4 regions of the Mesorhizobium sp. B2-4-18 genome follow, and region 3 is predicted to be linked to each of the others. Evidence: predicted binding sites of a transcription regulator. Region 3 holds the regulator's gene; each other region holds the start of a gene.
What was found. Region 3 encodes LexA, which represses DNA repair genes until DNA is damaged. Its sites were predicted from a motif close to TGTTCNNNNTGTGTTCNG; they were not measured.

Region 1: uvrA (excinuclease ABC subunit UvrA) is a predicted target of LexA. The motif match lies at 5,129-5,146, and genes of this name have one in related genera.
Region 2: FJ527_RS06265 (UvrD-helicase domain-containing protein) is a predicted target of LexA. The motif match lies at 1,805-1,822, and genes of this name have one in related genera.
Region 4: FJ527_RS24065 (DNA recombination protein RmuC) is a predicted target of LexA. The motif match lies at 5,714-5,731, and genes of this name have one in related genera.

Annotation. Positions count from the first base shown of each region.
Region 1 is NZ_VFUW01000002.1:30,087-37,900, reverse strand. Features, by position in the region: gene FJ527_RS03750 (GGDEF domain-containing protein) at 1-531, opposite strand, end outside; gene FJ527_RS03745 (DUF72 domain-containing protein) at 714-1,520, opposite strand; gene FJ527_RS03740 (GNAT family N-acetyltransferase) at 1,549-2,058, opposite strand; gene uvrA (excinuclease ABC subunit UvrA) at 2,058-4,979, opposite strand; gene FJ527_RS03730 (hypothetical protein) at 5,677-5,976, opposite strand; gene FJ527_RS03725 (ATP-dependent Clp protease proteolytic subunit) at 6,065-6,670, opposite strand; gene FJ527_RS03720 (SRPBCC domain-containing protein) at 6,695-7,156, opposite strand; gene FJ527_RS03715 (metalloregulator ArsR/SmtB family transcription factor) at 7,153-7,467, opposite strand; gene FJ527_RS03710 (single-stranded DNA-binding protein) at 7,693-7,814, shown strand, end outside.
Region 2 is NZ_VFUW01000002.1:551,535-559,348, reverse strand. Features, by position in the region: gene FJ527_RS06265 (UvrD-helicase domain-containing protein) at 1-1,764, opposite strand, end outside; gene FJ527_RS06260 (glucose/quinate/shikimate family membrane-bound PQQ-dependent dehydrogenase) at 2,022-4,337, shown strand; gene FJ527_RS06255 (hypothetical protein) at 4,372-4,806, opposite strand; gene FJ527_RS29255 (hypothetical protein) at 4,816-4,977, opposite strand; gene FJ527_RS06250 (dienelactone hydrolase family protein) at 5,210-6,097, shown strand; gene FJ527_RS06245 (response regulator) at 6,107-6,553, opposite strand; gene FJ527_RS06240 (histidine kinase dimerization/phosphoacceptor domain -containing protein) at 6,550-7,656, opposite strand.
Region 3 is NZ_VFUW01000017.1:33,178-40,991, forward strand. Features, by position in the region: gene FJ527_RS27980 (ABC transporter permease) at 1-254, opposite strand, end outside; gene FJ527_RS27985 (ABC transporter ATP-binding protein) at 260-1,039, opposite strand; gene FJ527_RS27990 (ABC transporter substrate-binding protein) at 1,098-2,084, opposite strand; gene FJ527_RS27995 (GntR family transcriptional regulator) at 2,235-3,008, shown strand; gene lexA (transcriptional repressor LexA) at 3,419-4,162, shown strand; gene FJ527_RS28005 (ComEC/Rec2 family competence protein) at 4,156-6,609, opposite strand; gene gltX (glutamate--tRNA ligase) at 6,713-7,814, shown strand, end outside.
Region 4 is NZ_VFUW01000011.1:96,444-104,257, forward strand. Features, by position in the region: gene FJ527_RS24030 (2-dehydropantoate 2-reductase) at 1-906, opposite strand, end outside; gene dapE (succinyl-diaminopimelate desuccinylase) at 1,030-2,223, shown strand; gene FJ527_RS24040 (transporter) at 2,229-2,861, shown strand; gene truA (tRNA pseudouridine(38-40) synthase TruA) at 2,893-3,645, opposite strand; gene FJ527_RS24050 (N-acetyltransferase) at 3,669-4,175, opposite strand; gene fmt (methionyl-tRNA formyltransferase) at 4,172-5,125, opposite strand; gene def (peptide deformylase) at 5,130-5,660, opposite strand; gene FJ527_RS24065 (DNA recombination protein RmuC) at 5,764-7,020, shown strand; gene FJ527_RS24070 (GFA family protein) at 7,024-7,428, opposite strand; gene FJ527_RS24075 (cation diffusion facilitator family transporter) at 7,555-7,814, opposite strand, start outside.

The DNA of each region.
Region 1 (7,814 bases), on a different contig from region 3:
AAGCACCAGTTTTCCTTCCCAGGCGAGAACCATGGCGCAGAGCCCGAACGAGGTGGCCGTGGCCGAATAGAGCGCGGTGATGCCGATCGTCAGCGCGGGTGCCTCATCACGGCCCTTCCAGTATTCGAACGCCGTAGCGAACAGGAGCACGGCGGCAAACATGTTCTCCGCCATGAAGCCGAGGCCATCATAACCCAGAGCCATGGGGGGCAACGCTATCGCCAGGGAATAGCAACCCCACAGGGCCCGCGGCAGTGGCGAGCCGCCGGTTCGGAACTGATAGGCCGCACCCAGCATGGTCGAAAAGCCGATCAGCAGAAACGCCGAGGTGGCGATGCCGAGCAGGCGTCCCGGCATCCCGATATAGGCGTCATAGACAAAAATATCGCCGACCACGAACACCAGGCTGATCGCCCATGTCAGCAGGAATTTTTCCGAGCGGGCGGTCAGCCACATGCCGAACAATGTCAGGCTGAGGCAAGCGGCCGAGAAACCGACGGCCAGCAGAAGTGACGTGTAGTCGAGCGACATGCCCTCTTTCCCTGCCGGCGGCGGTCCCAGCTCTGCGGCTTGGCGTCGGCGCATTCATGCGGCAAGGAAGTGTCGATAAGGTTACGATCGTGGCGAAGATGCCCAGGAACAGGCGCTTTGCTACGCTCAATACGCCGGGCGATGTGCTTATTGTGTGCAGCTGGAAACCGACTGACGCCTTTTCAGTCGGCTACGCGCCTCATCAATGCCATCGCCCCGAACGGCGCCCGCACCTTGCCCTCGGTGATGAAGTAGACGAACACGTCGCGTGGCTGGACCGGGGCGTCGCTGGCGGGGTCGGCGCGCCGCAGATCCGCCGGCTGCTTGCCTTGCGCCCAGATCTTGGCCCGCGCCGCCCACTCGTCGAGGCCCTTTGGCGTGTAGCAGTCCGGATTGTCATCCGAGCCGGTCTGCAGCCGGGCGTAGATGAAATCGCCAGTGATGTCGGCGATGTCAGGATATTTGGCATGGTCGGCATAGACGATCGCCGCCTTGTATTTGCGGGCGAGCGCTGGGAATTCCGGCACGATGAAACTGTCGTTGCGCACTTCCAGCGCGTGGCGCAGCGCGACACCATCCTGCTTTTCCGGCAGCAGCTTCAGAAACGCCTCGAAATCGTCCGGATCGAACTTCTTGGTCGGAGCGAACTGCCACAGGATCGGTCCCAGCTTGTCGCCGAGCGCGGCAACGCCGGAACCCAGGAAACGCATCATCGATTCACCGGCCTCGCCCAGCACGCGCCGGTTGGTAACGAAGCGGTTGCCTTTCAGCGAATAGACGAAATTGTCAGGTGCTTCGTTGGCCCATTTGACGAAGGTCGGCTCCTTGAAGCTAGAATAATAAGTGCCGTTGACCTCGATGCTCGGCACCTGCCGGGTAGCGTATTGCAGTTGCTTGGCCTTCGACAGTTTCTCGGGGTAGAAGGACGTGTCCCAGGGTTCGAAGGTCCAGCCGCCCATGCCGGCGCGGATTGTTCCCGATTTGCTCATTGTCGTCCTCCCAGATTTCTAGTGGCGATCAGGCCGTGGTGGACCTGTTGTCGACGGGTTTGGCCATGTCGACGAGTATCCACCCTGGCCGGTAGGGATTGGGCCGGCGACCCGTTTCGCGATAGCCGTAAGCGAGATAGAGCGCGATGTTTCGTTCCATTTTCGCATTGGTGTAGAGCCGTATCTCCGGCAGGCCCCACTGCCGCGCCTGCTCGTCAGCGTGCTTCAGCAATGCAATACCGAACCCCTTGCCCTGGAAGGCAGGCGACACCGCGACGGAGAAGATCATCGCGTGATCTTCATGCCGCTCCAGCGTGATCACTCCGGCAAGTTCATCACCGCTCTCCAGCAGCCAGACCTGGCCCTGGGCAATACGCGGCGCGTAGTCCTCGGTAACCGGGATCGGCGGTGCATCGAGTATGGCATTGTAGGGAGCGTAGGCGGCTTGCGTCAGCGCGATGATTGCGGCGAGATTTTCGGGGCCGGCAAGCCTCACCCCAAAGCTGCTCTGGACCGTGATGAGATCATCCTTACCCATCACTCCGCCGCTTCGCGTTTGCCTCCGGGGCGTCGCTCCAGCAGTTCCTTCAGGAACTGGCCGGTGTAGCTGCGCTTTTCGCGCACGATCGCTTCCGGCGTGCCCGAGGCGACCAGTTCGCCGCCGCCATCACCGCCCTCGGGGCCAAGGTCGAGCACCCAGTCTGCGGTTTTTATCACTTCGAGATTGTGCTCGATGACCACCACCGTATTGCCTTGGTCGACCAGTTCGTGCAGCACTTCCAATAGCTTGGCGACGTCATGGAAATGGAGACCGGTGGTCGGTTCGTCGAGGATGTAGAGCGTCTTGCCGGTCGCCTTGCGCGACAGTTCCTTGGCGAGCTTGATGCGCTGCGCTTCACCGCCGGACAGCGTCGTCGCCTGCTGGCCGATATGGATGTAACCAAGGCCGACCTGCTTCAGCGTCTCCAGCTTGTCGCGTACGCCGGGTACGGCGGCGAAGAAATCGACGCCTTCCTCGACGGTCATGTCGAGCACGTCGGCGATCGACTTGCCCTTGAACAGCACGTCGAGCGTCTCCCTGTTGTAGCGCTTACCGTGACAGACGTCGCAGGTGACGTAGACGTCGGGCAAAAAGTGCATCTCGATCTTGATGACGCCATCGCCTTGGCAGGCCTCGCAGCGGCCGCCCTTGACGTTGAAGGAGAAGCGGCCCGGCTGATAGCCGCGCGCCTTCGCTTCCGGTAGCCCGGCGAACCAGTCGCGGATCGGCGTGAAGGCGCCGGTATAGGTGGCGGGGTTCGATCGCGGCGTGCGGCCGATCGGCGACTGGTCGATGTCGATGACCTTGTCGAGGAACTCCAATCCCTCGATGCGGTCATGCTCGGCCGGATGCTCGCGCGAGCCCATGATGCGGCGCGAGGCCGCCTTGAACAGCGTCTCGATCAGGAAGGTCGACTTGCCGCCGCCCGACACGCCGGTGACGGCGGTGAAAGTGCCGAGCGGGATTTCGGCGGTGACGTTCTTCAGATTGTTGCCGCGCGCGCCGACGATCTTCAGCCGCCGGTTTTTCTTCGCCTCGCGACGCACGCCGGGCGTTGCCACTTCGAGCGCGCCCGACAGATATTTGCCGGTGATCGAATTCGGGTTGGCCATCACCTGCTGCGGCGTGCCCTGGGCGATGATCTCGCCGCCATGGATGCCGGCGGCCGGACCCATATCGACGACATAGTCGGCATGCAGGATGGCGTCCTCGTCATGCTCGACGACGATCACGGTGTTGCCGATGTCGCGCAGGTGCTTGAGCGTGTCGAGCAGGCGGGTATTGTCGCGCTGGTGCAGGCCGATCGACGGCTCGTCCAGCACGTAGAGCACGCCGGTCAGGCCTGAGCCGATCTGCGAGGCCAGCCGGATGCGCTGGCTTTCGCCACCCGACAGCGTGCCGGAATTGCGCGACAAGGTGAGATAGTCGAGCCCGACATCGTTGAGGAAGCGCAGACGCTCGCGGATTTCCTTCAGGACGCGGACAGCGATCTCGTTCTGCTTGTCGTTGAGCTGCGCCGGCAGGTCGGTGAACCATTTGTCGGCGTTGCGGATCGACTGTTCCGTCACTTCGCCAATGTGCTTGCCGGCGATCTTCACCGCCAGCGCCTCCGGCTTCAGCCGGTAGCCCTTGCAGACCGGGCAGGGCGTTGCCGACATGAAACGCTCGATCTCCTCGCGCATCCAGGCGGATTCGGTCTCCTTCCAGCGGCGCTCGAGATTGGGGATGACGCCTTCGAAGGTCTTGGTCGTCTTGTAGGAGCGCAGGCCGTCATCATACTGGAAGGTGATCTCGCGCTCGCCGGTGCCGCGCAGGATCGCTTCCTGGGCTTGCGCTGAAAGATCCTTGAACTTGTCGCCGAGCTTGAAGTCGTACGCCTTGCCCAATGCCTCGAGCGTCTGCGAGTAATAGGGCGAGGTCGATTTCGCCCATGGGCTGACGGCGCCGTCGCGCAGCGACACGTTCTCGTCCGGCACCACGAGGTTGGGGTCGATGGCGCGCTGGCTGCCGAGACCGTCGCAGGTCGGGCAGGCGCCAAACGGGTTGTTGAAGGAGAACAGCCTGGGCTCGATTTCCGGAATGGTGAAGCCGGAAACCGGGCAGGCGAACTTTTCCGAGAACAGGATGCGCTCATGCGTCTCGTTCTTCGACTTGTTGACCGAATCCTCGCCAGTCTGGCTGGCATCGAGCGGCCTGTCGGCGAACTCGGCCACTGCCAGCCCCTCGGCCAGCTTCAGCGCCGTCTCGATGGAGTCGGCAAGCCTTGTGGCAAGGTCGCCGCGAACGACGATGCGGTCGACGACGACGTCGATGTCGTGCTTGTATTTCTTGTCCAGCGCCGGCACATCGGCGATTTCATAGAAGACGCCGTCGACCTTGACGCGCTGAAAGCCCTTCTTCTGCAACTCCAGCAGTTCCTTGCGATATTCGCCCTTGCGGCCGCGCACGATGGGCGCCAGCAGGAACAGGCGCGTGCCTTCCTCGACGGCCAGCACCCGGTCGACCATCTGGCTGACCGTCTGGCTCTCGATCGGCAGGCCGGTGGCCGGCGAATAGGGCACGCCGACGCGGGCAAACAGAAGGCGCATATAGTCGTAGATCTCGGTGACGGTACCGACCGTCGAACGCGGGTTTTTCGACGTGGTCTTCTGCTCGATCGAGATGGCCGGCGACAGGCCGTCGATCTGGTCGACGTCCGGCTTCTGCATCATTTCGAGGAATTGCCGGGCATAGGCCGAGAGGCTCTCGACATAGCGGCGCTGGCCTTCTGCATAGATGGTGTCGAAAGCAAGCGACGATTTGCCGGAGCCCGACAGGCCGGTCATGACGATCAGGCTGTCACGCGGCAGGTCGAGATCGACATTCTTCAGATTGTGTTCGCGCGCCCCGCGAATGGAAAGATATTTATGGTCGGCCATGTCAGGTCGCCGCCTCAGATCTGGAATTTGTGGGATCGGCGGGTTTCCCCGGCCATTCCCTATGTAGTTATTTTTGCCGCCACGTCGAGAGACGCCACAATTCTCGACAGAAGTCGTTTAACCGCCTTTCGCGCGAGGGGGCAAGCGGAAAGAACAAAGGCCGAACACGCTCCTGACAAAGCTGTGCGGAAGCTGACCCGAACGTAAGCTCCCGGCGATCACATTTTTCCGTAACCGGCTATTGATGGTTGACGCGGCCAACTCACGGGAGCAGTCTTGCGAAGTCAGCGAAGCCGGCCGTCTATCGATGGCCTCGCCGCCCCAAGGCGGCCTGCGAGACGCCGCAGGCATTTGCGATTTGCGCTTCACGACGACAATGTCGCAACGGACAAGAGGAGCGGAGCATGACGCCACCGGATAGTCCCCCAGGGCTTCAGTTGTTACTGGAGCCGCGGCAGGCATAAGTGCCAAGGGCAGGCGTTTGCGCCACCCGACAAACCGTGACCTGCCGTATCCCTGAAAATCAGAGACTGCTAGTCGGATCGTCGGCTGAATGCCGCGAAGCATCCGAAATCAAACGCCGGCAGTACACTCCCGGCAAAAATGGATTTGAGATCCAGAAAAGCCCCGTCCGTTTGCCCAAGGCACGGCGGGGCTGTTCTTTTGGCGGGCTCCAGTTGGAAGGCCCGATCTTTGCCTATCTGGGTGGCTTGATCCCGCCAACTCCAACATCGACGGTGATGCTGCCGGAAATCCTGACATTGGTATTGCCGATCTTGAACTGCCCGTTGCCGCTGCTGGGGAACGCGTCGTCGGGTTCGGGCACCGGGGCGGGCTTTGCGATGCGATAGTCGCCGGTTACGCCGGGCAGGGCGCCTTTCCGAACCGACGACGAGGCCTCGTCGGCAAGTGCCGACCTGGACACAAGGCCGACGATGGCAAGCACCATGGCGGCCGTGACACGGTGCGATGTTCTTGATCGATGAGTGTCGGTCATCCCCTTGTTATAGGGGCCTGCCGCCACCGGAGCCAGAGCGGGATCGTCAAATCTTCGACAAGCAGCAGGATTTGACCTCACTCTGGTCCTACGCAGCCTTTTTGCGGGTGTCGAACACATGGTCGACGATGCCCCAGGCCTGGGCCTCGCGGGCGGTCATGAAATGGTCGCGGTCGAGCGTGCGCTCGACGTCGTCATAGCTGCGGCCGCAATGCTGGGCGTAGAGTTCGGTCATGTGGCGTTTGGTCTGGCCGATGCGTTCGGCGTGCCGCTGGATGTCGGAAGCCTGGCCCTGGAAGCCGCCCAGCGGCTGATGTAGCAGGATGGTGGCGTTGGGTAGTGCGATGCGGCGCCCGGCGGTGCCCGCCATCAGCAGGAACGATCCCATCGACGCTGCAAAGCCCATGCATACGGTCGACACCGGGCAGCTGATATACTGCATCGTGTCGTAGATGGCGAAGCCGCTGGTCACCATGCCGCCGGGCGAGTTGATGTAGAGCGAGATCTCCTTCTCGGGATTGTCCGACTCCAGCGACAAAAGCTGCGCGCAGACCAGCGCCGAGACGTCATCGTTAATCTCCCCGTTGACGAAGACGATGCGCTCGCGCAGCAGCCGCGAAAAAATGTCGAACGCGCGTTCGCCGCGGCTCGATTGCTCGATTACCATCGGCACAAGACTGGCAACACCGCCCATTTTTCTGTCTCCAATTTTCCGTGTTCAAGCCGCGTGCAGCAGCAGAAGGCGTGGGGTGTTCGCGGCTATAGGCGTGCCGGTCCCGTGCAGCGAAAGCCGGCAGCCTGCCCCCGCCATGGCCACGGCCGGCATCGCCTTGCGAGCAAAGCCGTCATGGACGATGCGCAGATGCGTGCCGCCGGAAACGGTTCGGGCGAGTGTGAAGGTGACGGTGCTGTCGAGTGGGTGCGCGGCATCGTCCGACCGCTCGCGCCAGGAATAGCGCAGCAGGCGTTCGGGCTCGGCATCGAGAATCTCGCATTCGATCGCCGCGTCTTGACCGGCGAAGGCAAAGCGGCTGCCGGTCTGCGGCCTGATGTCGTTGGGCATCATCCAGGCGGCGAGCAGTTCCGGCACGGTCAGCGCCCGCCAAACCTTTTCCGGCGGCTCGGCAAGATCGTATTCGAACTCAATCGCATCGGGAGAGACTTCGCTTTGGCTGTTCATTGATCCATGTCCTTCAAAACCGTCTTCAGCCTTTCGATGCGCTCCGGCCAGAAGGTACGGTAGCGTTCGATCCATGAGAGCAGCGGGGCAAGCCCCTGCGGATCCACACGATAATAGGCGTTGCGGCCGGCCCGCCGCTCGACCACGAGGCCGGCGCCCCGCAGCACCGCCAGATGCTGCGACACCGCCGGTTGCGACACCGTCAGGCCGCTGCGCAATTCCGATACGCTCATCTCGCTTGTGGCGAGACGCTCAAAGACGGCGCGGCGTGTCGGGTCGGCCAAGGCGCGGAAAATCTCTGCTTCGATCATGACAAAAGCATAAGTCGATACTTATCGATTTGGCAAGCGCTGTTTTGAGACCCATATGCGGCGTTCCGGCATTGCTGCCATTCCTTGACAATTGGCCGCAGTGCATATAGGAACGAAAAGGGAACAAAAACCTTGTGGGAAAAGCCAGCCTTGGCAAGCGGCTGACGTGCGTAGCCTGTAAGGTGCTGCGACAAAAATTTGTTTCGGATAGCGCGGAGAAATATCATGGCGGGTAGCGTCAACAAGGTCATTCTGGTCGGCAATCTCGGCGCTGACCCTGAAATCCGCCGCCTGAACTCGGGCGAGCCGGTCGTCAACATTCGCATCGCGACGTCGGAAAGCTGGCG
Region 2 (7,814 bases), on a different contig from region 3:
CAGCGCCTTTTGCCAGCGTTCGAAATTGGCCGCGACCTCGCGCAGCGCGGCGCGCGGTTTCGGCTTCAGCTCGTCGCTTTCCGCCAGTGTACCCGCCGCCTCCAGCATCGGGATGCGCAAGGCGCGCGCGGTGTCGTGGATCTGGCGGATGGTCGCTTCGCCCAAGCCGCGCTTGGGCACATTGACGATGCGCTCGAAGGCGAGGTCGTCGGTGCTGTTGGCGACGACGCGGAAGAAGGCCAGCGCGTCGCGGATTTCCATGCGCTCGTAAAAACGCGGACCGCCGATGACGCGATAGTTAAGGCCGAGCGTGATGAAGCGGTCCTCGAAGGCGCGCATCTGGAAGGACGCGCGGACCAGGATCGCCATGTCGTTCAAATTATGCTTCTGGCGCTGGTAGGCCTCGATGGTCTCGCCGATGGCGCGGGCCTCCTCCTCCGAATCCCAGGCGGCGTGGACGTTGACCTTGCCGTCCTCCGGATCGTTGCGGTCGGTGAACAGCGTTTTGCCGAAACGGCCCTCATTGTAGGCGATGAGATGGGAGGCGGCGCCCAGTATGTGCGCGGTCGAGCGGTAGTTGCGCTCCAGCCGGATGATGGTTGCGCCCGGAAAATCCTTGTCGAAGCGCAGGATGTTGTCGACCTCGGCGCCGCGCCAGCCATAGATCGACTGGTCGTCATCGCCGACGCAGCAGATATTGACTTTGTTTTCGCTCACGGGCTGTTCCGCGCCTGCCGGCGCGGGCCCTCCGCGGGGGCCTCGCAACGGCTCGGACGCCCGGTCGGGCTTGCGGCCTTCGGCCGAAACTGTTGATTCGTCCTCTGGAGTTGCGGGTCTATAGCTAGCCGCTTCCGTTCTATCCGAAACACCGGAAAAACTTGGAACGCGCCCACCCGGAGAACCACTTCGCGCTGGTTGTGGTCCGCTCGGCCTCTGCGCCAGAAGCCGCAGCCACATGTATTGGGCGGTGTTGGTGTCCTGGTACTCGTCGACGAGGATGTATTTGAACCGCCGGTGATAGTCCTTCAGCACATCGGGATTGGCGCGGAGGATGCGGATCGGGTGGCAGAGCAAATCGCCGAAATCGCAGGCGTTCAGCGTCTGCAGCCGCTCCTGATAGGCCTTGTAGAGCTCGCGGCCTTTGCCGTTGGCGAAGCTGCGCGCATCGCCCTCGGCGATATCGGCCGGACCCTGGCCCTTGTTCTTCCAGCCGTCGATCATCTGGGCGAACTGTTTCGCGGGCCAGCGTTTGTCGTCCAGGCCCTCGGCCTGGATCAGCTGCTTGATCAAGCGCACGACGTCGTCGGTGTCGAGGATGGTGAAGTCGGACCTCAGGCCGGCAAGCTCGGCGTGGCGGCGCAGCAGCTTCACGCCGATCGAGTGGAAGGTGCCGAGCCACGGCATGCCCTCGACATTGCCTTCGCCGATCAGGATGCCGATGCGCTGCTTCATCTCGCGCGCGGCCTTGTTGGTGAAAGTGACGGCCAGGATCTGCGAGGGGAAGGCCCTGCCGGTGGCAAGGATGTGGGCGATGCGGGTGGTCAGCACGCGGGTCTTGCCGGTGCCGGCGCCGGCCAGCACCAGAACAGGGCCTTCGGTGGTCTCCACCGCCAGCCGCTGCTCGGGATTCAAGCCCCTGAGATAGTCGGGCGCATTGTTTTGGCCGCCGCGGGCAGCCATGGCGCGCGCGGCAATGCCCGACGGGGCCGTGGGCCGCGCATCGGGTTCGTCGAAAAAGGGCATGTCTTCGGAAAAGCCGGACATCTCCCCCGAATGTAGTGATTCGGGAGGGAAAGACCAGAACTGTCTACGTTTTGTTCCGGCAAAGTGCCCGATACGGCGGCTTCACCGATATGGGAACCGCCGTTGTGGAACAATCCCCGGCGGAACGAGGTTGCTGCCCGCGGGTCCGCGACCTACGCTTGACAGGCGCCGCCGTCGGGAGAAAGTTGCACGGGCAACACGCAATGCCGGGTTGCCCTAGCCCGCCCCATGCGCGCAACAGTCGAAGGAGTATCATCTTGGCTGTCACCATCACCTCCCTCATTCTCTTCCTCATAGGCCTGGCGCTTGGCGCCGGCGGCATCTGGTTGGCTTCGCTGGGAGGCAGTTGGTACTACATCATCGTCGGTCTCGCCTTCCTGGTCGCCGCCTGGCTGCTCTACCGGCGCCGTTCCACGGCGCTCTGGCTCTACGCGGCGATCGTGCTCGGCACGCTGGCCTGGGCGGTCTGGGAAACCGGCTTCGACTGGTGGGAACTCGGTCCCCGCGGCGGCATCATCGTGCTGGTGGCGTTGTGGCTGCTGACGCCGTGGGCGCGGCGCGGCCTTGCCGGTCCGGACGGGCGAGCCCCTTTGATCCTTGCCGTGCTGGCATCGCTGGCGGTGGCCGGCTATTCGATGACCACGGACCCGAAGGACATCGGCGGCGCGCTGGACACCGACAAGGTGATCCCCAACGCCAATCTCGGCGGCGATGTGCCGGCGGGCGAATGGCACTATTACGGGCGCACGCAGTTCGGCCAGCGCTATTCGCCGCTCGACCAGATCACGCCGGAAAACGTCGCCAACCTGAAGCCGGCCTGGACCTATCGCACCGGCGACGTCAAGGGCCCCGACGATGTCGGCGAGACCACCTATCAGGTGACACCGCTCAAGGTGGGCGACACGCTCTATATCTGCACGCCGCACAACTTCGCCATCGCCGTCAATGCGGCGACCGGCAAGGAGAAGTGGCGCTACGATCCCAAGATTAAGCTCGACAAGGACCGCCAGCACCAGACCTGCCGGGGCGTTTCCTATTATGCCGATGCGGCGGGCGCCGCCGGCCAGCCCTGCGCGGCGCGCGTCTACCTGCCGACCTCGGATGCGCGGCTGATCGCGCTCGACGCCGCCAACGGGCAGGTTTGCCCGGCCTTCGCCGAGGGCGGCACGCTCAATCTGTTGACGGGCATGCCGTATCCGAAGTCGGGCTATTACTACTCGACCTCGGCGCCGCTGATTGCCGGCGGCAAGATCATCGTCGGCGGGGCGGTCAATGACAATTATTCGACGCAGGAGCCGTCCGGCGTCATCCGCGCCTATGATGCGAGCAGCGGCAAATTGCTGTGGAACTGGGATTCCGGCAATCCGGACCAGACGACGCCGCTGCCGGCCGGCCAGACCTACACCGCCAACTCGCCCAACATGTGGTCGACGCCGAGCGCCGACGAGAAGCTCGGCCTGCTCTACGTGCCGCTCGGCAACCAGACGCCGGACCAGCTCGGCATGGGCCGCAGTGCCAATGTGGAGAAATTCTCCTCCTCGATCACCGCGCTGGACCTCAACACCGGGCAGTTGAAATGGGTGCGCCAGACCGTGCACCATGACCTCTGGGACATGGACGTGCCGGCGCAGCCGAGCCTGATCGACATCACCAAGGCCGACGGCTCCGTGGTGCCCGCGCTGGTCGGGCCGACCAAGCAAGGGGACCTCTATGTGCTCGACCGGCGCACCGGCGAGCCGGTGATTGCGGTCAAGGAAGTGCCGGCGCCCGGCGGCGCCATCGAGGGCGACCACACATCGCCGACGCAGCCCGCGTCCGATCTTTCCTTCAACCCGCCGCCGCTGACCGAGCACGATATGTGGGGCATCACCATGTTCGACCAGCTGGCGTGCCGCATCGCGCTTCACAAATTGCGCTATGAAGGCCGCTACACGCCGCCTTCGCTGCAGGGATCGCTGGTTTATCCCGGCAATTTCGGCACGTTCAACTGGGGTGGCGTGGCGGTCGATCCGGTGCGGCAAGTGATGTTCGGGATGCCAACCTATCTTGCCTTCACGTCGCGGCTGGTGCCGCGCGCCGACGTGCCGCCCCCAGGCGACACCAAGGGCAGCGAGCAGGGGCTGAACCGCAATGACGGAGCGCCCTATGCGGTGGTGATGGGACCGTTCCTGTCGCCACTCGGCATTCCGTGCCAGGCGCCGCCCTGGGGCTATGTCGCGGGCGTCGATCTTCGCACCGGCACGATTGCCTACAAGCACCGCAACGGCACCGTCTACGACATGACGCCGCTGCCGTTGCCGTTCAAAGTCGGGGTGCCCGGCATTGGCGGGCCGATGATCACCGCCGGCGGTGTCGCCTTCCTGGGTGCCGCGGTCGACGACTATCTGCGCGCCTACGAGCTGACGTCAGGCAAGCAGCTCTGGCAGGCGCGGCTGCCGGCCGGAGGGCAATCGACGCCGATGACCTACACCGTCGCGGACGGACGCCAGTTCGTGGTCATCGTCGCCGGCGGCCACGGCTCGGTGGGCACCAAGCCGGGCGATTATGTGATGGCCTACGCGCTGCCGAAGTAGGCAGGCGGGGTTACCGGGTCGGGCGAGCCGACGATCAGCCGAGCCCCAGATGGCTCTTTAGGCTCGGCACCGAGCCAAGCACTTGGTTGGTCAGATCGGGGCCCGCGGCCGCCTCGGCCTGCTGGACAAGCGTCTCGCCAGCCTTCTGGATCTGCGCCAAGTCGAGGCCGGAGGCCTTGAGCGCCGCGAGGCCGTTGACCAGCGCGCCGGCCTTTTCGCCGAGAACGCCGCCAAGCGCGCCCTGCAGCGACGACAGGAAGCCGCCACCGCCGCCGGCCGGGGCGGCCATGACGTCATATTTCTGCGCCAGCGCATCGGCGCCCGGAATCTTGGCGAAGAAGGAGGAGGCGCTGGTGCCTTCGGCCTCGTGCTCGAGCACCGAGAAAATGGTGCCGACGACCTTTTCGGTCGTGGCCTGGTCGAGACCGGCCTTCTGCGAGACGGTGTTCACGATGTCCTGAACGTCCATGACTTCACCTCAACTTTGGGTTTTCAAGTTCGCGCGCTGGCGCTTGCGGCTGCGGACCCTGACCATGGACTTGCGGCTTGCCGCGACAACGGCCGCGCGCATCGCCAGAACGGCCGCCACTGCTGCCACGAAGGCGGTTGCCAGGATCGGCGAGGGCATGGTCATCGGCATTGTTCCTTTCAGATCGGGCCTATAGGACCGAGGGCGGCCGGCCAGCCAGTTTCCCCACTATTGTGGCAGCGCCATCAAGATTTGTCACCGATGACAAAAACGTGATGATCCTCGGCCGACCGACGGCCGCGAGGCAGCGAGATGTCACGCTCCGGTGACTGGACGATGAGAGGCTCGCCCCTATCTTGCGACCGGCAAGGACACCGCAGTCGCGGCGAGATCGGGGAAGCCCATGGCCGACGTCACCACCAAACCCGTCATCACCCAGGCGATGATCGATGCCTATGACGAATACACGCATCTGACGCTGGATCGCCGCCGCTTCATGGAGCAACTGACCAGGCTTGCCGGATCGGGCGCGGCGGCCGCCGCGATCGCGCCGATGCTGGCGGCGAACTCGGCCCAGGCGGCGATCGTCGCCGACAACGATGCCCGCGTGAAGGGCGAGGACATCACCTATCCCGGCAGCGGCGGCGAGATGAAGGGCTATCTGGTCAGGCCCGCGAACCAGGCCGGCAAGCTCGGCACAGTCATCGTCATCCATGAAAACAGGGGACTCAACCCGCATATCCGCGACGTCGCCCGGCGCGTGGCGCTGGAAGGGTTCGTGGCGCTCGCGCCGGATTTCCTGTCGCCGCTCGGCGGCACGCCCACTGACGAGGACAAGGCGCGCGACATGTTCGGGAAACTCGACCCGGCGCAGACCGTGGCCAATGGCGTGGCGACGGTCGCCTTCCTCAAGGGCGACAGGGACGGCAACGGCAAGGTCGGCGCCATCGGCTTCTGCTGGGGCGGCGGCGCGGCCAACATGCTGGCCGTCAATGCGCCCGACCTTGCCGCGAGCGTCGCCTATTACGGCATGCAGCCGAAGGCCGCCGACGTCTCGAAGATCAAGGCCGCGTTGCTGCTGCACTATGCCGGCCTCGACGAGCGCACCAATGCCGGCATCGATGCGTTCAAGAAGGAACTCGATGCCGCGCATGTCGAATACACGGTCTATGTCTATGAAGGCGCCAACCATGCCTTCAACAACGACACCTCGGCGGCGCGCTACGACAAGAAGGCGGCCGACCTCGCCTGGGGCAGGACGATCGCCTTCCTCAGGCAGAAGCTGGCATGACCATCGCCTTCAGGCCGCCGGCGCCCAGATCGTCTTGAAGGCCGGCGACAGGGTGAAGCCCGCCGGGCGCTCCGATTTCGGCGGCGGGCGCCGCACGCCTTCCTGCAAATAGCGCAGGGCAGAGGTCAGCCCGTTCATCGTGTAGGGCTTGGCGATGACGCCGATCGCACCGGCGAAGTGGTCGGGGATGCGCTTCGGGTTGGCGGTCATGAAAATGACCATCGAGTTCTTCCTGTCGCCAATATATTCGGCAACGTCGATGCCGGTCGGGCCGTCGGTGAGATGGATGTCGACAAAGGCGATATCGGCCTGCGTGGTATCGACCATGTCCTTTGCTTCGGCGAGCGATGTTGCCCAGCCGACGACGCTGTGCCCGGCGTCCTCGACCAGGCTCTCCAACTCCATGGCCAGCAGCGCCTCGTCCTCGACGATCAGGACCTTGAGCGGTTCAATCATGACAGGTTCCCTTTGTGCTGTGGTCCATTGGGCATCGAGATGACAACGCGAGTGCCGGGACCGGCATCGCGCCACTCGATGTCGGCACGCAATTGGCGGGCAAGCGACTTGATCAGCCGCATGCCGAAGGAGGCGTCGCCATTGGCGCCCGCCATGCCGACGCCGTCATCCGAGACCTCGATGTTCAAATGGCCGTCCGGCTGGCTCATCTTGATGCCGATGCTGCCCGATCTCGTGCCGTCGGGCCTTTCCTTGAAGGCATGCTTGAGCGCGTTGGTGACGAGTTCGTTGACCATCAGCGCCACCGGCGTCGCCTTCTCGGCCGGGACGACGACGGGCTCGAGATCGAGTGTCGGGTTGATTTCCGAACGTCCCGAAGCAGTCAGCAGGTCGGAGATGAGATCCTTGGCGAAGTCGGAAACATCGAACTTGCTGACATCCTTGGACTGGTAGAGCCGGCGGTGCACGGTGCTGAGCGCCTCTATGCGCTCCAACATCGTGCCAAGCGAGCGCTTGAGGTTCGCGTCGGAGACGGTGCGGCTCTGCATGAGGATAAGCGAGGAGATCATCTGCAGATTGTTCTTCACCCGATGATCGACCTCATGCAGCAGCGTGGTCTGCGCCTCAAGCGCCGCTTCGAGCTCAGCCGTGCGTTCCTTGACGGCCTTTTCGAAACGCTCCTTGTCCGCGGTGATGCGATTTTCCCAGAGCTTCCGGTCGGAAACATCGAGTTGCGAAGCGAAGAAGAACTGCATTTCGCCTTTGTCGTTGGAGACAGGGCTTATGTAGAGCGCGTTCCAGAAGGTCGACCCGTCCTTGCGGTAATTCAGGATATCGACACTGATGTCGGTTTCATCGGCGATCGCGGCGCGTATCTGAGCGATCGCTTCCTTGTCGCTCTCCGGCCCCTGCAGGAAGCGGCAGTTCCTGCCGAGAACCTCGTCGCGCTCATAACCCGTCAGGCGCAGGAAGGCGTCGTTTGCAAAGACGATCGGATTGTCCTGCCGGCGCGGATCGGTAATGATCATCGACATGCGCGTGGCGCGGATGGCCGCCGCGAAGGGGTCGCCCTTGCCGTGCTCGACATGAAGGTCGTCGGTCATGTGCCATGCGTCCGCCGGCTCCCTGGTCCGTTTCCGTTCCATAGCGTCGCTCCAAGCCATTTTTCGCGGGAGACAACGGCTCAAAGTAGAATTTGGTTTCAATCTCGGCTGGCCTGTCGCAGTTCGTCGCAGGCGGGAACCGATGGAGGCTTTCCGCA
Region 3 (7,814 bases):
GTGCAGCAGCCCGCCGCGAAGCCAGCGACAAGGGCGGCAGCAACGCCCATCAGCGGCGATGCGCCGGCGGCAAGGAGAACGCCGCAGACGCAGCCGCCCAGCGGAAAAGCGCCTTCGCTGGTGAGATCGGGAAAATTCAGCATGCGAAACGGGATCATGATCCCGAGCACGACAAAGGCCAGGATCAGGCTTTGCGCCAGGGTGACCGGCATGATCGCGACGAAGCTGGTGAGAACGTCCCCAACAAAATCCATGATGATCAGCTCGCCAGCAACATGCGATCGGTCTTGACGGAGAAATGGCCGATCAGATCAATAACCGTGACCCTCGCCTTCTCCTGCCCGGCGACTTCCAGGAGCACCCGGCCCGCATCGAGCATGATCACCCGGCTGCCATAATCGACGGCGTGTTGCATGTTGTGGGTCACCATCAAAGTCGTCAGTTTCAGCGCGTTGACGGCGCGCACGGTCGCTTGCATGACGATTTCGGCCGTGCGCGGGTCAAGGGCCGCGGTATGCTCGTCGAGCAGCAGCAAGTCCGGCGATCCGCCGACCGCCATGATCAGCGACAAGGATTGCCGCTGCCCGCCGGAGAGCAGGTCGACGCGCGTGTCGAGACGATTTTCCAGACCGAGACCCAGTATCGACAGGCGTTCCCTGTAGGATGCAAGCCGGGTGGTGTTCAGCCCCGGGCGCAAGGTGCGCTTTTGGCTACGCAAATCGGCCAGCAGCATGTTTTCCGCAACCGTCATGCTGGCGGCGGTGCCGCGCATCGGGTCCTGGAACACGCGCGCCAGTTTCGCGGCGCGCTTGTGCACCGGCATTGCAGTCACGTCGGCGCCGTTGATCAGGATCTGGCCGGAATCGAGGATCAGGGCGCCGGAAATGGCGTTGAGCATGCTGCTCTTGCCGGCCCCATTGGAGCCGATGACGATGCCGAACTCTCCGGTGGCCAAGGACAGGCTGAGACCGTCCAGCGCGACCTTCTCGTCGGCCTGGCCCTTGTAGAACACTTTGCGCGCGGATCGAATCTCGAGCATCGTTTCTCCCTGACCTCGGGATGACGGCGCCGACGCCGTCACCCCGGCAGTTCCGATGTTAGTCGACGATGCAGCCGCAATCGGCCATTGAAGCCGGTATCTCGATGCCGAACGCGGCCATCGCCTTGCGCGAGATCGTTGCCATGTGGTCCTTGTAGGCCGGGCGCGACGGCGCGATCGTCTTGGGATCCTTGCCCTTGAGGATCTCGGCGGCGATGTTGCCGGCGTTGACGCCGACCTGCGTGTAATTGACCGCGAAGCTCGCCGGCACGGTACCGTTACGGACCGCACTGTCATCGGAGTTGACGACCGGGATACCGGCCTGGCGGGCGGCCGCGGAGACAGCGGCGATCGCCGGCTGGATCAGGTTCGAGGCCGGGCCGTAGACCACGTCGGCCTTGCCGGCGAGCGAAGCGATGCGTTGCTGGATGTCATTGACGTTGTCTATGCCGACCTCCACCACCTCGAAGCCCGCGGCCGGTGCCGCCGCCTTGATCTTTTCGACCAAGGCAACGTCATTGGCCTCACCGGGATTATAAGGCACGCCGAAGCGCTTGGCGTTCGGCAGCAGCTTCTTGGTGAAGGCCATCACCGCGGCGACGTCCTGCAGATCGCTGGCGCCGGTCATGCCTTCGTCTCCGGCGTCCCATGACGGCACCAGCTTGGCCGCCACCGGATCGGTGACCGCGGCAAAAACGATCGGAATGCCGGAACCGGCGAGCGCTTTCTTGGCGATCTGTGAGACCGGCGTGGTGATGGTGTAGATCAGCTTGGGCTGCTCGGCCTGCAGCTTGGCGATCATCTGCGGCACCAGCGACGCATCGAAATTGGTGTGGCTCTCCGTGTAGACGACGTCCTTGCCCTCGACGAAGCCGTTATCCGTCAGCGCCTTCTTGAAGCCGGCTATGGCGGCGTTCAATTGCGGATGCTCGCCGAAATTGGCAATGCCGATACGGATCTGATCGGCCGCGGCACTGCCGGCACTGACCATCAATGCGCCTGCCAGGGCCAAGCCCGACAACCAAGCGGATTTCGACTTCAACATCATTTCCTCCCAGATTTGATCAGGGCCGCTTGGAAACGCGGCTACTACGGCGATCATGGTGAGTCCGCTGGTCTGTGTCAAACATTATATATAATTGTTGCTGTGACGCACTATCATATATACTTTTCGCCAGACGACGGATTGATCACCATGCTGAATGAAACGAGTTCCACAAAAACGGAAGCCGCCTATCAGCTGTTGCGGCGCGACATCCTGACCACGCGCCTCATGCCCGGCGCCCCGCTCAAACTGAGTGCGCTGCGCGGCACCTATGGCGTCGGCTGGACACCGTTGCGCGAAGCCCTGTCGCGGCTCGAGGCCGAACGCCTGGTCACCGCGATCAGCAATCGTGGTTTTGCCGTGGCTCCGGTGTCGCGGGCCGAGCTGGAGGATCTGGCACGCGCCAGGATGGTGGTCGAGATACCCCTGTTCCTCGAATCGATGGAAAAAGGCGGCAGGGAGTGGGAGGATGCCGTGGTCACCGCCCACTACCGGCTCTCGCGTTGCAAGACGGCGGTCGACGATCCCTCGGACGCGGCCGTCGACAGATGGGACGAGAACCACGAGGCTTTCCATGCGGCGCTGCTGAGCGCCGCCACATGCGACTGGCTGTTGCGGTTCCGCTCGACGATCTCGGATCAGCTGCGCCGGCATCATCGCTTTCTTGGTCTGGCGCCGACACTGCGGGCCGCGGCCGGCCTCAAGGATGGCTATGAAGAGGCAATCGAAGCGCTGCGCGAAGCGATTGCGATCGAACACCATACCGCGATCATGGAAGCGGCGCTCGACCGTGACATCGAGCGGGCCAAGGCGCTGATGACGGCGCATATCGGCTACACACTGCACGTCTATGTCCACAGCGAAGACAGCGGCGCCACCAGATACGCCGCTCGCGCCGGCAGCTTGAAGGCGGGTTCGGGATAACTTCAGCGCTTCCGCGACCCCTATTCGAACGCGCTGGCCGGAGTGCGCCGAACGCCCGGATCCATGGCCGCCCGAAGCTACCAATCGTTGGCATTTTGGTTTCGTTTCGTTCCGCGAATAATGGCTCCGCGAATTATACGTCCCCCCGAGGAGAAACCTTCCAACTAACTGATGCCAAAGCCTCGTCGGCGGATGGGCCACAGGCCATTAACCAAAACGATTTCAATGCGCCTGCCGATGGCGGAAAGGGCTGGTTGCTGCCCGCCGTCGCGGGCAAAAAACTTCAGACCCCTTAACAAATTCATTAAACTTTAAACGGTTGCAGAACACAACTGGAACAGATAGTGTTTGTTCTGGGTTTGTTTTTTCGATTCTGGTTCAACCTTTCGTTCAATGTCTTGGGGGCCGCCATGCTGACACGCAAGCAACATGAACTGCTGATGTTCATCCACGAACGGCTCAAGGAAAGCGGGATACCGCCTTCCTTCGACGAGATGAAGGAAGCACTCGATCTTGCCTCCAAGTCGGGGATCCATCGCCTGATCACGGCCCTGGAGGAGCGCGGCTTCATTCGCCGGCTACCCAATCGGGCGCGCGCGCTGGAAGTGCTGCGGCTGCCGGACTCGATCGCGCCGGGCCTCAATGCGGCAAAGAAGTTCTCGCCAAGCGTCATCCAAGGCAGCCTTGGCCAAGGCAGTCTCGGACGCCAGATCAGGCCGGCCGCTGCGCCTTCGCGCCTGCCCGCGGCCGGCAACGACGACGACGCGGTTTCAGCCGTGTCCATCCCGGTCATGGGCCGTATCGCCGCCGGTGTGCCGATCGATGCCATCCAGCATCAGACGCATTCGATCTCGGTGCCGCCGGACATGATCATGGGCGGCGAGCACTATGCGTTGGAGGTCAAGGGCGACTCGATGATCGAGGCTGGTATCTTCGATGGAGACACGGTCATTATCCGCAATGCCGACACGGCAAGCCCGGGCGAAATTATCGTGGCACTGGTCGACGAAGAGGAAGCGACACTGAAGCGGTTCCGCCGCAAAGGCGCTTCGATCGCGCTCGAGGCCGCCAATCCAGCCTACGAAACGCGCATTTTCGGGCCGGACAGGGTCAAGGTACAAGGCAAGCTGGTCGGGTTGATCAGGCGCTACTGAACCGGCTTGTTATCGGGCTTGTCGGGTTTTTTGTACGGCGGCAGCCCCCTCGCCTCGCGTGAGAATTTTCGCTGTTCGTGCCAGGGCCGGTATGGTCCGTCGACGGCAAATGCGATCGCGGCCCGGGTCGTGGCCGACTGGGGATTGAAGAAGACGGCAGCGCTTCCCTTGCGGGCGAGCTGCCGTTTGGTGACGACGAGAACCAGTGGATTGTGGCAGGCGTCATAGGCGGTTGCGTCATTGACGATGATCAGGTCGGCGAAAGCGCAGGCTTTCCAGGTGGTCTTGCGGTCCTCGACATAGGCAATGATCGCGCCGGAAGGGTGCCTGGCAAGGCACAGGCCTTCGCGGCAGTAGAAGGGCGATCCCGGCGGCAGGTCGGTGGGACTGGCAACATCGAATTGCCTGTCTGTCGTGTCGAACATTTCCGGTTTGACGATTGTTTCGGAGATCAGGGCGCGCTTCCAGTTGTCGGTTGCGAATTCGTTCGGACGTTCCCGGTTGACGGCCAGTTCGCCATTGCCGATCGGCAGCGCGACCAGCCGCGCATCTTCCGAGATCAGCACATCGGGCGCGCGTGTGTGCGACACAGTCAACAGGCCGGCAAGCGCGAATGGCAGCGCCGCGAGCCGCAGCCATGTCGTCGCCATCGTCGCGATTGCCAGCGCGACGGTGACCAGCAGCACGGATTGCTGCGAAATCAGCCCGACTCCATCGACCGGAGAGCGCTCCGATATCCACGCCGACACGGCGATCATTGCTGTCAGGCCCTTGCCCATGAGGTAGAGAGCCGGCCAATCCAATCCGAATGGCATCAACAGCGCGCTGGCGACGGCCAGGAACATCACGACCGACACGATAGGCATCACGGCCAGATTGGCGAACAGGCTGAGCGGCGATACCCGCTGGAAATGCCAGATGGCAAACAGTGCCGTGGCGCTGCCGGCGATAATGGACGTCATGGCCAATCCTCCTGTCGCCAGCAGGAATTTTCGCGTCAGGAACCCCGCCAGGGATCGCTTTGGCGGCGGTGGCCGCGTCTTTCCCGCATGGTGATCGGCCCAGCCGGCATAAGCGCCAACCAGGGCCGCGGTCGCGGCGAACGACATCTGAAAGCTCGGGCCGACGACCTCGTGAGGCGAGACCAGGATGACGGCGATCGCCGAGATCGCCAGATTGCGCATGGTCAGGGCAGCGCGATCGAAGAAGACGGCAATCAGCATCACCGCCAGCATGATGAAGCTGCGTTCGGCGGCAACGACGACACCGGAAATGATGAGATAGGCCGCGATCGAGAACAGTGCGGCGGCGGCCGCGTATTTCTTCACCGGCCGGCGCGCGGAAAAGTCTGGAAACAGCGCGAAGGCACCACGCAGCAGACCCATGATGGTGCCGGCCACAAGCGCCATATGCAGTCCCGAAATAGAGATGATGTGATAGATGCCGGTACGCCGCATCGCTTCATTGATTTCATCGGGTATGCCGGCGCGCACGCCGACGATCAGCGCCGCCGCGATCTCGCCTTCAGCGCCGCCGACGCTGCCCCTGATGTGGTCGGCGATGGCTTCGCGGGCATTTTCGATGCCTGAAAAAAAGCGAGCCGATAGCGGCATCTCACCGTCGTCGGCGGAAACAACCGTCGGATTGCCGAGAAAGAAGCCGCTGCCGCCGATGCCGGCGAAATAGCTGTCGAAAGAGAAGTCGTAGCTGTCCGGCCGCACCGGGCCGGTCGGCGGCAACAGTTTGGCGTAGCCTGTGATGAGCGAGCCGGCGGTCATTCCCGGTGGTATCTTGCGTGCGGAAAGCCGGACCCTTTCCGGTGCATAGCGCAGTTTCGGCCGGGCGGTCGAAATCACGTCCATGGTCAGCCGGATGCGGCCGCTCTCCATCTCTTCGAGCGAGACCACGCGGCCGGTCAGTTGGGTGGAGATTTCCGAACCCAGCATCCGGGTTCCGGCTCGCCATGTTTCGACCTTCGCCGCGAGCAGGCCCAGCGCGCACAACAGCACTGCCATGAAACACAGATGGGTTTTCGACCAGGAGCGCGAGACGAAGGCACAGACCGCCATCAGCACCACGACCGCGACGGGTTTTGCAAAGTCGGGCTCGGATGCCAGCGAGAAATAGGCGATCGCCCCAACGGCCAGACAGACCGGCACCAGCAGGAACGCGATGCCCCGGTCGAGTTCGAGCTCCGTCGCCCGGGCCACGCCATGGCGCAGGCGAGGCAAGGATACCAGGCCGACTTGCCGGCGCACGCGCGCGATCCTGCCCGCGGCAGGAGCCGGCGCCGGCGCCTGCCCACCTGCCTGCAGCGACCTGGTTTCGGGCGCAGCCACGAGCGGAGATGGCAGTGGGATCGTCGCAGGCGCCGCAAACAGGGATCGCTCGCTGACGCCGATAGCGGCATCCTCGCCCCGATCCGAGCCCCGGCCTCGTCCAGTCATCGGGTCTGCCCCTTGCACCCTCGACGCCCTATGCTACATGAACGCGCAACGCGCGAAAGTCCGCACGCTCCGCACCCAGCTTCAGACGTTTTCCGAGAGTTCCATGCCCGACAAGGTCATCACCCGTTTTGCCCCCTCGCCGACCGGCTATCTGCACATCGGCGGCGCGCGCACGGCGCTCTTCAACTGGCTCTATGCAAAGCATACCGGCGGCACGATGCTGCTGCGCATCGAGGACACCGATCGCGAGCGTTCGACCGATGCGGCCACATCGGCCATTCTCGATGGCCTGACCTGGCTCGGCCTTTCGTGGGACGGTGACGCAGTCTCCCAATTCGAGCGCGCGCCGCGCCATCGCGAGGTGGCCGAGGAGTTGGTGCGCCTGGGCAAGGCCTATTACAGCTACGAGACTTCAGCCGAGCTCGAGGCAATGCGCGAGGCTGCACGCGCCAAGGGCCTGCCGCCACGCTATAACGGCCATTGGCGTGACCGCGACCCGTCGGAGGCGCCGTCCGGCGTCAAGGGCGCCATCCGCATCAAGGCACCGACCGAGGGCGAGACGGTGGTGCAGGACCGGGTCCAGGGAGACGTGCGCTTCCCCAACAAGGATCTCGACGACTTCATCATCCTGCGTTCGGACGGCAACCCGACCTACATGCATGCCGTCGTCGTCGACGATCACGACATGGGCGTCACCCACATCATCCGTGGCGACGATCACCTGACCAACGCCGCCCGCCAGACCGTGATCTACAACGCCATGGGCTGGGACGTGCCGTCGATGTCGCATATCCCGCTGATCCACGGCGCCGACGGCGCCAAGCTGTCGAAGCGCCATGGCGCGCTCGGCGTCGAAGCCTATCGCGCCATGGGCTATCTGCCGGAGGCGCTGCTCAATTACCTTGCGCGGCTCGGCTGGAGCCATGGCGACGACGAGATCATGTCGATCGAGGACATGGTCTCATGGTTCGACATTGGCGACGTCAACAAGGGCGCGGCGCGCTTCGATTTCGCCAAGCTGGAAGCGATCAACGGCGCGCATATGCGACGTATGGCCGACACCGAGCTGTTCGATATCTTCATCGCCACCTTGCCCTATCTGGAGGGTGGCCCGGCGATGGCGGCGCGCCTCGACGAGAAGAACAAGGCACAGCTGCTGGCAGCACTTCCGGGCCTGAAGGAGCGCGCCAAGACGCTGGTCGAGC
Region 4 (7,814 bases), on a different contig from region 3:
AGCGAGCCGCAAAACAGCGCCTTGCAAGTCGTCGATCTCGGTCGACCGGCCACGCTGCAGATCGTCCCACATCGACGAGCGCGCCTCGGGATCGATCGCCAGCATGCGCCGGGCCAGGAGCTTGAACAGCCAGTCGGGCAACCTGAGCACCTTCGGCAGCAGCGTCGGGCGCAGGCCGGCGATCCGCGCCGGCTCGATGCCGGAGGCCTTCATCGCCAGCAAGGCCTCGTCGATCTGGCTGGCCAGGATCAGCCGCCAGCGCCGGTCAGCGAGTTCGGTTGCCAGCGGCAGGCCCGACAGCGCCACCAGCGCATTGTTCAGGTTCATCAGAAGCTTGCCCCACAGCACGGCCTTCATATCGCCACGCGTTTCGGCAGCCAAGCCTTCGGTGTCGAGAAGGTCGGCGAGGCCGGCACTGCCTTCTTCGACCATCACCTTGCCGTCGCTGGCGCGGTGGACGCGCAACGGCAGCTCCCCATCGGCTGATTGCACGACATTGAACGGCACCATGCCAGCCAGCACCGTTCGCGGGCCAAGCACCGCGCGCAGCCTGTCGGCGTTGTCGACGCCGTTCTGCAGGCTCACCACCACGGCATCGGGACGGGCATGGGCCTTGATGAGTGCCGCCATTTCCCGCGTCGCGCCGCTTTTGACGGTGACCAGGATCACATCGGCCCCCGGCAAGGACGCGGCCGGATCGGCGGTGACGGCAAGCTCTGCCGGCTTGATCAGGCGATCGCGGCCCTCGAGGTCGCTGACGCGCAATCCGCCCTGCCGCAGCGCTGCCTCGATGCGCGGCCTGGCAAGCAGGACAACCCGCCGCCCGGCGAGCGCCAGGCAGCCGCCGGCATAACAGCCAATGCTGCCGGCGCCGGCAATGACGATCCTTTTTTCGCCGTTTGCCATCTCTTACTCCGCATCAGCCAGAACTATACGACATGAAACCATAATGTCGGCGGTATCGTCGGCCATTGGCTTGGCCCATGTCTGGCCGTGACAGGCCATTCGCTTTCGACTATCGCTTTTGCCATGACGCTGCCGACTGACCCCGCCGCAAACCTTGCCTCTCTCATCCGCTGTGCCTCGGTGACACCAGCCGAAGGCGGCGCGCTGAGCGCGCTGGAGGCGATGCTGAAGCCGCTCGGCTTCCTGGTCGATCGGCCGGTGTTCTCCGAAGACGGCACGCCCGACATCGAGAACCTCTATGCACGGCGCTCCGGCAATGGCCCGCATCTGATGTTCGCGGGTCATACCGACGTGGTGCCGGTCGGCGACGAAGCCGCCTGGACGCATCCGCCTTTCGCCGCCGACATCGCCAATGGCGAAATGTATGGCCGCGGCGCGGTCGATATGAAGGGCGGCATTGCCTGCTTCATCGCCGCGGTGGCGCGCCACGTCGAGGCGAATGGTGGCCCGAAGGGCTCGGTCTCGCTGCTGATCACCGGCGACGAGGAAGGGCCTGCCATCAACGGCACGGTCAAGCTGCTCGAATGGGCCGCGTCCAAAGGCGAGAAATGGGACGCGTCGATCGTCGGCGAGCCGACCAATCCGGACACGCTCGGCGACATGATCAAGGTCGGCAGGCGCGGCTCGATGTCGGGTAGCATCACCGTCAATGGCCGCCAGGGCCATGCCGCTTATCCGCAGCTTGCCGACAACCCGGTGCGCGGCCTGATGAGCCTGGTGGACGCCTTGCTGCATCCCGTCTTCGACAAGGGAACCAAGGATTTCCAGCCGACCAACCTCGAGGTGACCTCCATCGATGTCGGCAACCCGGCCACCAACGTCATTCCCGCCAAGGCAACCGCCACCTTCAACATCCGCTTCAACGACAGCTGGACGGCCGAGACGGTCCAGGCGGAAATCCACAACCGCCTCGATCAGGCGGCTGGGCGCAAGAAATACCGGCCGGGCAAGAAGACGCCAGTCGACTATGAGCTGGTCTGGCGCGACCGGCCGAGCCACGTCTTCCTGACCCGCGACGACAGGCTGGTCGAGACGCTGAGCGGCTCGGTCAAGGCGGTGGTCGGCAAAAAGCCGGCGCTATCCACCTCCGGCGGCACATCGGATGCGCGCTTCATCAAGGATTATTGCCCGGTGGTCGAATTCGGCCTGGTCGGCAAGACCATGCACATGGTCGACGAGCGCGTGGCCATCGCCGATCTGGAAACGCTGACGCGGATCTACCAGCGCTTCATCGACGACTGGTTCGGACAGGGCTGATCAGCATGCTTTCGGCGGACGAAACCCAAGCTTCGCTGACCGGCGCCTGGCGGCTGATGCTCGGCAAGGCCGACGGCCTGCGCCTGCTCGACCTCACGGCCGACGGCTTCTGGAATTCGTTCTTCGCCATCATCGTCGCGGCACCGGCGCTGATCGTCGGCTGGGTCGGCATCGCCAACGAGATCGGCGATCCCGATGCCTTCGCCGGCCGCTTCAGCATGCTGGTGCGACTGGCGACGGTCGATATCGGCTCCTGGGTACTGCCGCTGGTGGCGCTCGCCTTGGTGGCGCGGCGCGCCGGCATCGGCGGGCGCTTCGTCCACTATGTCGTGGCCAGCAACTGGGCCTCGGCGATCACTGCCTGGCTGATGCTGCCTTCGGCGCTGATCAGGCTTTTCCTGTCCTCGGCAAGCCAGGTCTCGAGCCTTGTGTCGCTGCTGTTATTTTCCCTGTCGATGGTGCTGACCTGGCGCATGACCAACGCGACGATCGGCAGGGGCGCTGCCTTCGGCACCGCCGTTTTCGTCGGCATGTTCGTCGCTTCGCTGCTGGTGCTGTTCGGACTGCAGATGCTGCTTGGCATCTCCGTGCCGGACGATGTCGGGGGCCAGAGCCTTTCCGGGCTTTATCCCGGATAGAACCAGGATTCTACCCGGGAGAACCAGGGTTCTACCCGGGATAATCGACGCCAATGAGAAAAAGCCCGTCGGGCGGCGCCACCTGGCCGCAGGCGGCGCGGTTTCGCGCCTCGAGCGCCGCCTTGAGGTCGCCCGATGTCCAGCCGCCGTCGCCGACCCGCTTCAGCGAGCCGACCATCGAGCGCACCTGGTTGTGCAGGAAGGATCGTGCCGATGCCCTCACCTCGATCAGATCATCGCCCGCCCGGCTCACATCGAGCCGCTCCAATGTCCTGATCGGGCTGTTAGCCTGGCACTGCGTCGAGCGGAAGGTGGTGAAGTCGTGCCGGCCGAGCAGGAGCTTCGCCGCCTCGTGCATGGCGGCGGCATCGAGCCGCTTCGGCACCCACCACACCTTACCCTTTTCCAGCGCCGAGGGCGCCCGCCGGTTGAGGATGCGGTAGAGATAGTGCCGGCCAATGGCGGAGAAACGGGCATCGAAATCGTCCGGGACGATCGTGGCCTTCAGGATGACGATGCGCGCGCCGGCCGCCTGCAGGTGTGCATTGACGGCATCGCGCACCTTGTCGTCGGGCCACGCCCTGGCAAGGTCGACATGCGCCACCTGCGCGGTCGCGTGCACGCCGGCATCGGTGCGGCCGGCGGCGCGCAGCCGGACCGCCTCGCCGCAGAATTTCTCGATCGCCTGCTCGATCGCCTGCTGCACCGAAGGCTGGTCGGCCTGATGCTGCCAGCCGGCAAACAGGCTGCCGTCATATTCGATATCGAGGCGAAAACGCGGCATGCCGGTCGGCTATACGCCCCCGCCTAGGCGGCGAGAGCGGTGAAGGCGGAGGCGTAGACCAGCCTGCCGGATTCGGGAGCTTCGCCCCAGGCCAGCGCCTGCAGCGCCTCGCCCTGGTTTTCGCTTTCGAACTTTTCTGCGCGGGCGTGGCTATAGCCGAAACGGCCGTAATAGGCCGGATCGCCCAGCACGACGGCCAGTGTCTCGCCGGCGTCCTTGAGCCGAATATGGGCCTCGCGGATCAACGCGCCGCCGATGCCGCTGCGATGGAAGGAAGGCTCCACCGCCAGCGGCGCAAGCGCCACGGCGGCAAAACTCTTGCCGCCGCTCTGCACGAACAGCCGTGAGAACAGGATATGGCCGACGGCCTGGCCGTCCTCTTCCGCCACCAGTTCGACGACGGCGTCACCGCCGGTCACCAACGCGTCGACCAGTCCGGCCTCCGTCTGCTGGCCGAAAGCGTGTTCCTCGACGAGGCGGATGGCCTCGCGGTCCCGCGGCGTCGCCGCGCGTATCGACATCATGCTCATGAGAATTTCAGTCCTTTTTCGATCTTGGCTCCGCGCAGGAATTCCGACGCGGCGGCGGGCTTTCCGCCCGCACGTTGAACTTCGACCAGCCTGACCGCGCCTTTTCCGCAGGCGACTGTCAGCCGGTCATCGAGAATTCCTCCCGACTCGCCCAAATCTTCCGAAGGCGACACGCCTTCGGATAGCGTCGAGCGAAGCAGTTTCAGCCGTTCCATACGGCCGCCAATTTCAATCTCGGACCAGGCGCCGGGAAACGGCGACAGGCCACGAATGTGGTTGTGAACCTCGGCCGCGGGCCGTGTCCACTCCACGCGCGTCTCGGATTTATCGATTTTCCTGGCGTAAGTCACCCCTTCGGCCGCCTGCGCGGTAAATGCCAGGGTGTTCTGTTCCAGCCGCGCCAACGCTTCCACCATCAGGGCAGCGCCGACACTCATCAACCGATCGTGCAGATCGCCGGCTGTCATATCGGGGCCGATGGCGCATTTTTCAACCAGTCCCACCGGGCCGGTATCCAGCCCCGCCTCCATGCGCATCACCATCATGCCGGTCTCGGTGTCTCCAGCCATGATGGCGCGCTGGATGGGCGCGGCGCCGCGCCAGCGCGGCAAAAGCGACGCATGGCCGTTGACGCAGCCAAGCCGGGGTGCCTCCAGAACTGCCTTGGGCAACAGCAATCCATAAGCGACGACCACGGCGATATCGGCGCCCAGGTCGGCAAAAGCGGCCTGCTCGGCCTCGCTTTTCAACGATGCCGGCGTTCGCGCCTCGATGCCAAGCCGCCCGGCCTCGCGCTGCACCGGTGACGGCGTCAGTTCCAGCCCGCGCCGGCCGGCGGCGCGCGGCGGCTGCGTGTAGACGGCTGAAATCTCGTGGCCAGCCTCGGCGATGGCGCGCAGCGTCGGCACCGAAAACTCCGGCGTGCCCATGAAGATGACGCGAAGGGGCATTGCCCTATCCCACCAGCTTGCCTGGCGCCTTGTCCCTGGCGAGCTTCTTGAACTTCTTCACCACCATGTCGCGCTTCAGCTTCGAGATGTGGTCGATGAACAGCACGCCGTTGAGGTGGTCGATCTCGTGCTGCAGACAGGTTGCCATCAGCCCCTCGGCCTCGATCTCCTGCAGCTTGCCGTCACGGTCCAGATATTTGACCCTCACCGAAGCCGGGCGCTCGACCTCGGCATAGTAATCAGGGATCGACAGACAGCCTTCCTCGTAGACGGACCGCGCGTCGGCGCTTTCGAGAATTTCCGGATTGATGAAGACATGTGGCGCCGGGGCTTCGTCTTCCTTGGCGAGATCGATCACCAGCATGCGCAGGGGCTCGCCGACCTGGATTGCCGCCAACCCGATGCCGGGTGCGTCATACATGGTCGCCAGCATATCGTCGGCAAGTTTGCGCACCGGCGCGTCGACGCGCTCCACCGGCTTGGAGACCTGGCGCAGGATGGGATCGGGAAGAATGATGAGCGGCTTGATCGGCATGGCGTTTCACCTAAGACCTCAATAGAAAGGCGTCAACCGGTGCGCCTGCGCCTCGTTCACGTTTTGATCTGTGCCAGACCGCCGAATCGGCTATGCTGTCCACATGAATGATCTGAGCACCATCCTTTCGGAGCCCGCCGCACGGCTCGGCGCCTCGACTATCACGCTCGGCCACGTCTTGGCCGTCGCCACATTGCTGTTTCTCGGCTTGTTCGTGGCGCTCGTCATCGCGCTGTGGCGCTCGGCCAAGGCGCGCGCGGTCGCCGCAGCGGAAGCCGCCGACCATGCCCGCGACGCCGAGGCGCGGATGGCCGGCATTCTGCAATCCCAGGCCGAGATGCAGGGCCGCATGGGCGCCATCGCCGAAGTGTTCGGCGCCCGCCAAGCCGAATTGACGCAGTCGATCGGCCAGCGGCTCGACGCCATGACCGGCCGCATCGGCCAGACCATGACCGAGCAGACCAAGTCCACGCATGAGAGCCTCGCGAAACTGCAGGAGCGGCTGGCGGTCATCGACACCGCGCAAGGCAACATCCAGTCGCTGGCCGGCCAGGTCGTGCAGCTGCAGGCGATCCTCTCCAACAAGCAGACGCGCGGCGCCTTCGGCCAGTCGCGCATGGAGGCGATCGTCGCCGACGGCCTGCCGCACGGCGCCTACGAATTCCAGGCGACGCTGTCGAACGGCAGCCGGCCGGACTGCCTGGTGAAAATGCCGAACGGCGCGCCGTCGCTTGCCATCGATGCCAAATTTCCCCTGGAAGCGTGGAATGCCATCCGCGCCGCCGATAACGCCGACCTGCAGAAGGTCGCGGCCCAGGCCTTCCGCCGCGATATCGAGGTCCATGTCCGCGACATTTCGGAAAAATACCTGCTGCAGGGCGAAACCCAGGACACCGCCTTCATGTTCGTGCCGTCGGAATCGGTGTTCGCCGAAATCCACGAGAATTTCGAAGCGGTTGTCCAGAAGGCGCACCGTGCCCGCGTCATCATCGTCTCGCCTTCGCTCTTGATGCTGTCGATCCAGGTCATCCAGGCGATCCTCAAGGATGCGCGCATGCGCGAGCAGGCGCATCTGATCCAAGGCGAAGTCATCAGGCTGATGGAAGACGTCCAGCGTGTCGACGAGCGGGTGCGCAAATTGCAGGGCCATTTCGGCCAGTCGGCCAAGGACATCGAAGACATACTCGTCTCGACCTCGAAAGTGACCAAGCGTGGCCAGAAGATCGAGGCGCTGGAATTCGGAGAAGGCGAGCCCGACGCCCCGCGCGGCGGCGCCCCTGCCAAGGTGGAGGCCGCACCGCGCGCTGCCGATTCAAAGACCGGGCAGCTGAGATTGAGGGTCGTCGAAGGCGACGACTGAACGCTACTGCTCTTCGACTGTCGTCATACCCTCGAATTCCGGAAGCCAGTGCAGCGCCGACCGATGCCATTTCTGGTGTCTCGGGACCAGGTTCTGGCGCTGCCGCGAGGTCCCGACCCTGATCCCATAGACCTTCGGACCGTCGCCGACCGATGTCGCATAGAGATGCGAGCCGCAGTCGGCACAAAAAGCCTGCGTTCGCTTGGCGCCGCTCGCCACGGTCTTGATGTAGATCTTCGGTTCGCCGCTGGTGATCCGGTAGTGATCCTCCGTCGCAGGAACGGTAACGCGAAATGCCGTACCGGTCAGTTGCTGGCAATCGGTACAATGGCAGATCGAGGTCTTCTCCGGGTCGACCTCCGCCTCATAGGTGATGGCGCCACAATGGCAGCCGCCGTCGATCTTCATTGTCATTCCTCCAACTTCGATCGGCTGATTTTAGCGGCACGGAGACCCGAGGCAACGGCAGGGCGCTGGTCCAGAGGCCAGAATCCCGAAAAGTGGACCGCGGTGTCGCAAAGTTCGTACTCGAATCTATCCGGACGCGGATTCGATCAGCTTGCGCCGCTTTTCCCAGGTGCCTGACGTCTGCGGCTTGACGAACAGCCGCGTGATCTCAGGCATCTCCTTCTTCAACCGCGCCTCGATGCGCTCGACACAGGCCTCGATCTCCGGCGCCGACAAATGGTCCTCGAATTCGATGCTCAGGCCGGCGACGATTTCTTCCGGACCCATATGCACCGTCAGCACGCCGTTCGCCCGCTGCACCGCCGGATCCTGCTGGACGATCGCCA